Regions from separate parts of the Streptomyces sp. NPDC033178 genome, predicted to be linked through region 1. Evidence: predicted binding sites of a transcription regulator. Region 1 holds the regulator's gene; the other holds the start of a gene.
The links. Region 1 encodes HrcA, which represses chaperone genes, less so after heat shock. Its sites were predicted from a motif close to TTNGCACTCNGNNNNNCNGAGTGCNAA; they were not measured.
Positions count from the first base shown of each region.

Region 2: a site for HrcA is predicted at 2,413-2,439, ahead of groES (co-chaperone GroES). Genes of this name have one in related genera too.

Region 1 covers NZ_JBVIPT010000028.1:96,701-100,970, reverse strand. Annotated here, with positions in the region: gene ACZ5VQ_RS44895 (nitronate monooxygenase) at 1-370, opposite strand, end outside; gene dnaJ (molecular chaperone DnaJ) at 467-1,603, opposite strand; gene hrcA (heat-inducible transcriptional repressor HrcA) at 1,604-2,620, opposite strand; partial or broken gene ACZ5VQ_RS44880 (MBL fold metallo-hydrolase) at 2,859-3,434, shown strand; partial or broken gene ACZ5VQ_RS44875 (MBL fold metallo-hydrolase) at 3,723-3,938, shown strand; gene ACZ5VQ_RS44870 (DUF3097 domain-containing protein) at 3,986-4,270, shown strand, end outside.
Region 2 covers NZ_JBVIPT010000026.1:40,890-45,159, forward strand. Annotated here, with positions in the region: gene ACZ5VQ_RS43610 (ester cyclase) at 1-77, shown strand, start outside; gene groL (chaperonin GroEL) at 198-1,820, opposite strand; gene groES (co-chaperone GroES) at 1,960-2,268, opposite strand; gene ACZ5VQ_RS43625 (polysaccharide deacetylase family protein) at 2,567-3,337, opposite strand; gene ACZ5VQ_RS43630 (polysaccharide deacetylase family protein) at 3,334-4,270, opposite strand, start outside.

The DNA of each region.
Region 1 (4,270 bases):
GCACCGGGTTGTCGAGGAGTACGGCGAGCTTGGCGTCGTATCCGTCGTCGCGTCCGCTGTCGGGGTCGCCCAGTTCGGTCTCGTACCAGGAGGCCTCGCCGGCGAGCTGGTGGGCGTAGACCTCGACCGCGGCCGGGTCGGCGTACTCGGGCTGCGGCATGAACAGGTTCACGCCGAACGGGCGGCTCGTGGCGCCCCGCAACTGCTTGATCTCCTGGTACATGCCGTCGGCCGTTTTGTAGCCGGCGGCGAGGAAACCGAGCCCCCCGGCCTCGGACACGGCCGCTGCGAGCTGCGGCACGGAGACGCCGCCCGCCATGGGGGCCTGCACGATCGGGAGTGGGAAGAGATCGGTCAGCGCGGAGGACATGACGGCATGTTGTCACGTCCTCCGTACAAGTCCGAATCCGGCCTTCCCCCGGGCATAAGCCACGGGAATCACCCGGCGGGGCCGAGGAAAAAACCCTCAGCGACCGTTGAACGCGTCCTTCAGCCTGGAGAACAGCCCCTGCTGCCCGGGTTGAAACTGACCCGTGGGCCGCTCCTCCCCCCGAAGCTGCGCGAGTTCGCGCAGCAGCCGTTCCTGCTCGGGATCAAGCTTGGTCGGCGTCATGACCTCGACATGCACGATGAGATCACCACGCCCGCCACCGCGAAGGTGGGTGATCCCCCGCCCGTGCAACGGAATCGACTGCCCCGACTGCGTGCCCGGGCGGATGTCGACCTCCTCCATCCCGTCGAGCGTCTCCAGCGGCACCTTGGTGCCGAGAGAGGCCGCGGTCATCGGGATGGTGACCGTGCAGTGCAGGTCGTCGCCGCGCCGCTGGAAGGTGGAGTGCGCGACCTCGTGGATCTCGACGTACAGGTCACCGGCGGGACCGCCACCGGGTCCGACCTCACCCTCGCCCGCGAGCTGGATCCGCGTGCCGTTGTCGACACCGGCGGGAATCTTCACGGTCAGGGTCCGACGCGAGCGGACCCGCCCGTCACCGGCGCACTCGGGGCACGGCGTCGGAACGACCGTCCCGAACCCCTGGCACTGCGGACACGGCCTGGACGTCATGACCTGGCCCAGGAAGGACCGCGTGACCTGGGACACCTCGCCGCGCCCGCGGCACATGTCACAGGTCTGCGCGGAGGTACCGGGCGCGGCGCCCTCGCCACTGCATGTCGTACACACGACGGCCGTGTCGACCTGGATGTCCTTCGTCGTACCGAAGGCCGCCTCGTCGAGGTCGATCTCCAGCCGGATCATCGCGTCCTGGCCGCGCCGTGTGCGCGACCGGGGGCCCCGCTGCGACGCCGTACCGAAGAAGGCGTCCATGATGTCCGAGAAGTTCCCGAACCCGCCGGCGCCGAAGCCGCCCGCGCCCTGGCCGCCCGCCTGGGACAGCGGGTCACCGCCGAGGTCGTAGACCTGCTTCTTCTGCGGGTCCGACAACACCTCGTAAGCGGCGTTGATCTCCTTGAAGCGCTCTTGCGTCTTCGGATCGGGATTGACGTCCGGGTGCAGCTCGCGTGCGAGCCGCCGGAATGCCTTCTTGATCTCGTCCTGGGACGCGTCGCGGCGCACGCCGAGTACGGCGTAGTAGTCCGTGGCCACTTACGACTCCGCCAGGATCTGTCCTACGTACCGTGCCACCGCTCGTACCGCTCCCATCGTTCCGGGGTAATCCATGCGCGTCGGTCCGACCACGCCAAGTTTCGCTACTGCCTCGACGCCCGAACCGTAGCCGACGGAGACGACGGACGTGGAGTTGAGTCCCTCATGGGCGTTCTCGTGACCGATCCGTACGGCCATGCCCGAATCATTGACCTCACCAAGGAGTTTGAGGAGAACGACCTGCTCCTCAAGGGCCTCCAGAACCGGACGGATGGTGAGGGGAAAGTCATGTCCGAAGCGGGTGAGATTGGCGGTGCCGCCGATCATCAGCCGCTCCTCGGTCTCCTCGACGAGGGTCTCCATGAGGGTGGAGAGCACGGTCGCGACCGTACCCCGGTCGTCCGACTCGAAGGCGTCGGGGAGATCCTGCACCAGCTGCGGGACGTCCGCGAAACGGCGGCCCGCGATCCGGCTGTTGAGCCGCGCGCGTAGATCCGCCACGGAGGCCTCCCCGAAGGGCGCCGGGCAGTCCACCATGCGCTGCTCGACCCGGCCGGTGTCCGTGATCAGTACGAGCATGACGCGGGCCGGGGCCAGCGCCAGCAGCTCCACATGACGCACGGTCGAGCGGGTCAGCGACGGGTACTGCACGACGGCGACCTGCCGGGTGAGCTGCGCGAGGAGCCGGACGGTCCGCCCCACGACGTCGTCGAGGTCGACGGCGTTGTCGAGGAAGCTGTGGATCGCCCGTCGCTCCGGCGCGGTCATCGGCTTGACGCCCGCGAGCCTGTCGACGAAGAGGCGGTAGCCCTTGTCCGTGGGGATGCGGCCGGCGCTGGTGTGCGGCTGGGCGATGTAGCCCTCGTCCTCAAGGACCGCCATGTCGTTACGGACGGTCGCCGGGGAGACGCCCAACCGGTGGCGCTCCGTGAGCGCCTTGGAACCGACCGGCTCCTCGGTGCCCACGTAGTCCTGGACGATGGCGCGCAGCACTTCGAGCCTGCGTTCACTGAGCATCGCGCACACCTCCAGCTGGTCTTCCCCGCGGTCTTCGATGCGGTCCTCGATCATCCTCGATCGCCTTGCCTGGCACTCAGCCCGCGCGAGTGCCAGCATCCCCGGGCCAAGTGTACGGCCGGTAGGCACGACCCGGGCAAGGCAGCCCTGCGATGTCACGACGACGTGTACGGGGCTGTCCTGCTCTGTCCCGACTACTGTCTGCGCACTTCATGGGGCGTAGGGCTAGCGTCGGCGTATGAGGGTGACTTGGGAAGAGGCCGGGTGGGAGGAACTGGGGCCGCGTGTGGGGCGCTGTCGGCTTCCGGGGTGGGACTGCACGGTCGGGCTCGTGGTGGGCGAGGGTGCGGCGCTCATGATCGACGCGGGGTCGGGGCTGCGGGAGGGCGCGCGGCTGCGTACGGAGGCGCGGCGGTTGCTCGGGGGCGGGCGGGTCACCCATCTCGCGCTCACCCACCCGCATTTCGACCATGTTTTCGGCGCGGCGGCGTTCTCGGGTGTCGAGGTCTTCGGGGCGGTGGGCCTTGAGCGGGTGCTCGTCGACGGACGGGACGAGCTGCTGGCGGACGCCGTGCGCAACGGCGCCGATCCGGACGAGGCGGCCGAGGCGGCGGACCTCCTCGTCCGCCCCCGGCACCTCGTCTCCGGCGAGTGGACGCTCGACCTGGGCGGCGGCGTACAGGTCCTGCTGGCGAACATCGGCCCCGGCCACACGGCCCACGACCTGGCGGTTCTCATCCCTGGAAGCCCTGGAGCCCCCGGCGGCTCGGACAGCCTCGACAACTCCGTCGGTCCCGGCGGTCCCGACAGCCTCGACGGTCCCGGCGGTCCCGGCGGCTCCCGCGGCCCTGGCGGCTCCGGCGGCTCCGGCGATCCTGGCGGCTCCCGCGGCCCTGGCGGTCCCGGCGGCTCCGGCGGCTCCGGCAGTCCCGGCGGTCCCGACGGCTCCCGCGGCTCCCGCGGCTCCCGCGGCTCCCGCGGCTCCCGCGGCTCCCGCGGCTCCCGCGGCTCCCGCGGCTCCCGCGGCTCCCGCGGCTCCGGCGGCTCCGGCGGCGGCGGCTCCGGCAGTCTCGGCGGGCCCAGCCGCCCCTGGACAGGCTTGCCGGAGGTCGTCTTCTGTGGTGACCTCGTCGAGGAGTCCGGCGAACCCCAGGCGGGCCCGGACGCCGTCCCCTCCCGCTGGCCCGCGGCCCTGGACCGGCTGCTGGACCTCGGGGGCGAGGACGCGGTGTACGTGCCCGGCCACGGGGCGGCGGTCGACGCCGGGTTCGTACGGGCCCAACGGGACGCGCTGGCACAGCGTTTCGGCGTGTCGTAGGGGGGGCTCGGTGCGCCGGACGGGGACCTTCTCCTATCGTCATCCGAATGCGCCAGTACTCAGCGGACCTGACCCCTCCGTGGAAGAAGCCCAAGGCCGTGCCCGAGGTGGCGGCGGAGCCGGGGCTCGTGGTCGAGGAGCCCGGGACCGGGTTCTGCGGTGCCGTGATCCGTTGCGAGGCGGGGACGGTCACGCTGGAGGACCGCTTCGGCAAGCACCGGGTGTTTCCGCTGGAGCCCCGGGGGTTCCTGCTGGAGGGGCGTGTGGTGACGCTGGTGCGCCCGTCGTCCGCCCCCGTACGCCCCACTCGTACGGCTTCCGGTTCGGTTGCC
Region 2 (4,270 bases), on a different contig from region 1:
TCGTCGAGGGGTGGTGGCAGTACGACCGGCTGGGGCTGATGGACCAGCTCGGAGTGCTGGACCAGCTGGAGGTCTGACCGCGCCGGGCCGCGCCGGCGACAGCACGAAGGCCCGGTCCCCCGCGACGGGGTACCGGGCCTTCGCCGGGCGCTCAAAGGGACGTACGCCCCCTCGGGCCGCCCGGAAGCGGCTTGCGCCTAGTGGGAGTGGCCGTGACCGTGGCCCGCGTCGCCCTCTTCCTCGGCCGGCTTCTCGACGACCAGGGTCTCGGTCGTGAGGAGCAGGGAGGCGATGGAGGCGGCGTTCTCCAGGGCGGAGCGGGTGACCTTGACCGGGTCGATGACGCCCTGCTTGACCAGGTCGCCGTACTCGCCGGTGGCGGCGTTGAAGCCCTGGCCCTTGTCGAGCTCGGCGACCTTGGAGGTGATGACGTAACCCTCCAGGCCGGCGTTCTCGGCGATCCAGCGCAGCGGCTCGACGGCGGCCTTGCGGACGACGGCCACACCGGTGGCCTCGTCGCCGGTCTTGCCGAGGTTGCCCTCCAGGACCTTCACGGCGTGGACGAGCGCGGAGCCACCACCGGAGACGATGCCCTCCTCGACCGCGGCGCGGGTCGCGGAGATGGCGTCCTCCAGACGGTGCTTCTTCTCCTTGAGCTCCACCTCGGTGGCGGCGCCGACCTTGATGACGCACACGCCGCCGGCCAGCTTCGCGAGGCGCTCCTGGAGCTTCTCGCGGTCCCAGTCGGAGTCCGTGGCCTCGATCTCGGCCTTGATCTGGTTGATGCGACCGGCGACGTCGTCGGACTTGCCGCCGCCGTCGACGATGGTGGTGTCGTCCTTGGTGATGGTCACGCGGCGGGCGGTGCCCAGCACGTCCAGGCCGACCTGGTCGAGCTTGAGGCCGACCTCCTCGGCGATGACGGTGGCACCGGTGAGACCGGCCATGTCGCCGAGCATCGCCTTGCGGCGGTCACCGAAGCCGGGGGCCTTCACGGCGACGGCGTTGAACGTGCCGCGGATCTTGTTCACGACCAGGGTCGACAGGGCCTCGCCCTCGACGTCCTCGGCGATGATCAGCAGCGGCTTGGAGGAGTTGGTCTGGATGACCTTCTCCAGCAGCGGCAGCATGTCCTGGATGGAGGAGATCTTGCCCTGGTGGATCAGGATGTACGGGTCGTCCAGGACGGCTTCCATGCGCTCCTGGTCCGTCACGAAGTACGGCGACAGGTAGCCCTTGTCGAAGGCCATGCCCTCGGTGAAGTCCAGCTCCAGACCGAAGGTGTTGGACTCCTCGACGGTGATGACACCGTCCTTGCCGACCTTGTCCATCGCCTCGGCGATGAGCTCGCCGACCTGGCTGTCCTGGGCGGACAGACCGGCGACGGCGGCGATGTCGGACTTCTCGTCGATCGGGCGCGCGGTCGCGAGGAGCTCCTCGGAGACCGCGGCGACGGCCGCGTCGATGCCCTTCTTCAGGAGGGCGGGGGACGCGCCGGCGGCGACGTTCTTCAGGCCCTCGCGGACGAGCGCCTGGGCCAGCACGGTGGCGGTGGTCGTACCGTCACCCGCGATGTCGTTGGTCTTGGTCGCCACCTCCTTCACCAGCTGGGCGCCGAGGTTCTCGTACGGGTCGTCGAGCTCGACCTCGCGGGCGATGGTGACACCGTCGTTGGTGATGGTGGGTGCGCCGAACTTCTTGTCGATGACGACGTTGCGGCCCTTGGGGCCGATCGTCACCTTGACCGTGTCGGCAAGCTTGTTGACGCCGCGCTCGAGGGCGCGACGGGCGTCCTCGTCGAACTTCAGGATCTTCGCCATGGGAGCGGTTCAGCCCTCTCGGAAAACGTGGGTGAAACGAACTGCGCCCCCGACGCCCGGCTTCATAAGGTCGCGGGGGCCAGGGGCGCAGTTCACTGCAATGCTGGTAATGCCGGGAATGCTGGTGGTGCCGGGTGAATTACTTCTCGACGATCGCGAGCACGTCGCGAGCCGAGAGGACGAGGTACTCCTCGCCGTTGTACTTCACCTCGGTGCCGCCGTACTTGCTGTACAGCACGACATCGCCGGTCTTGACGTCGAGCGGAAGACGCTCGCCGTTCTCGAAGCGGCCCGGGCCAACGGCCAGGACGACGCCCTCCTGGGGCTTCTCCTTGGCGGTGTCCGGGATGACCAGGCCAGAGGCCGTGGTCTGCTCGGCGTCGAGCGGCTGGACCACAATGCGGTCCTCAAGCGGCTTGATGGCAACCTTGGAGCTGGTGGTCGTCACGATCCGACCTCCCCCTTCGGAGATCTCACGGGGTTAACTGTCTGAGGTGGCGACCAGGTGGATCCGTCGTCGCGGGTGCCGGACCTGCCCGTCGCTATTGGCACTCTCCTGCGGTGAGTGCCAGGCCTGAGACTATGACTGCGATTAGCACTCGGTCAAGCGGAGTGCCAGTTGCCTCCGGCGGTCGGGGGATGTCCGGCGCCCGGAACCGGGGGTGAACGCCCTGGGGGCTGCCGCCCCCAGACCCCCGCTGATCGGCCTGAACGGCCTCGTCCTCACACGCCGGACGGGCTGGGAGCTACAGGTAGTCCTCCAGGCGGGCGACCGTGAAGCCCTGGTTCTGGACCCGGTTCAGGATCTTGGCCGTTGTCCGGGTGAGACTCGTGCCGTTCCGGCCCTCCGGGCAGTGGAGGATGTCGCCCGGGCGGAGGCGGTCCGTGTCGCGCCAGAGGACGATGGCGGACACTCCGCAGTCGGCGGCCGCGCGCACGGTGTCGGCGTTGTAGTCGCCGTAGGGCGGGCGGAAGAGGCGGGGGCGGATACCGAAGCGCTGCTTGAGCTTCTCCTGCTGGCCGCAGATCTCGGCGCGCTGGCCGGCGTACGGGAGGCCCGGCAGGTACGGGTGGTCGAGCGTGTGGTTCTGCACGGTCGCGCCGACCGCGCGGAGCCGGCCGAAGTGGGCGTACCCCGGCCCGACGACACTGTCCGTGAGGAACATCGTGACCGGCAGCCGCAGTTCGCGGACCATGTCGACGAACCCCGGGTCCTTCTCGGCGCCGTCGTGGAAGGTCAGGAAGACGACCCGGTCGCGGGTGGGGACGCGGTCGACGACGGGCGGCAGACCCGGTCCCGCGGTGCGGGCGGAGGGCCGCCGGTCGGGCGGGTTCGGCGCCGGGGTGAGCGGGGCGGTCAGGCCCCAGCGGCGGTACGGGTCCTCGGTGGGGCCGTACGTGCGTACCTTCTGCGCGGCCTTCTTGCCCAACCGCTCGATGGGGTCCACGGACTGGGCACAGCCGGCCAGGCAGACCAGGCCCGCGAGCAGTGCGGCAGCGGCCGGCCGCTTCCTCACAGGTAGTCCTCGATGCGTGCCACCGCGTACCCCTTGTCCGTGACCAGCTTCAGGAACCGTCGGACCATGTCCGGCATCGTGCCCTTCCAGTGCTCCTTGCCGCGGAAGTGGCTGAGGACGATGTCTCCGGGGTGGAGGTCGCGGTCCAGCTCGCGGTAGTCCCAGCGGTCGACGAAGACCTCCTCGTTCCACAGCGGGGCCGCCTTGATGCCGCAGGCCGCGGCCGCGCGCAGGGTGTCCTCGTTGTAGCTGCCGTAGGGCGGGCGGAAGAGGGCCGGACGCTTGCCGTAGCGCTTCTCGATCACGTCCTGCATGCCGCAGATCTCCTGCTTCTGCCGTTCGTAGGAGAGGTTCGGCATATAGCGGTGGTTGAGGGTGTGGTTGTTCAGGACCACGCCCCTGTCCTGCATCTTCCTGAAGTAGCCGTAGTCCTCTTTGACCAGGTAGTCGCTCAGGAAGGCCGTGTACGGGATCTTCAGCTCGCTCATCATCCGCAGGAACGCCGGGTCCTTCTCGGCGCCGTCGTCGATGGTGAGGAAGACGACCTTGTCCTTGGTGGGGATCGTGGTGAAGACGGGCGGCAGGCCTTCGTGGTCGTCCACCTCGAAGCCCTTACGGGTGCTGATGCGGGGCTTCCGCTTGGGGGCGGGAGGTGCGGACAGCGGGGGCCCGGCCAGCCCCCAGCGCTTTGCCGCGGTCGCGCGGGCGCGCTGCTCCTGGCGGAGCTTGGTGGCGTAGGCGTCCATGGCTCGCGCCGGTGGGGCCTTGAGGAGTTGCTGGCCCGCCGCGGGCTCGGCGGTGGTGGATGGTGCTTCTCCGCAGCCGGCCGCCAGTGCGGAGACCGTCAGGAGGGCGAGAGCGGTGCGTGCCGCGTGGGACGGCCGGATTGCGACCTGCGGGGCGGTGGGGGCCTGTCGCGCGGTTCCCCGCGCT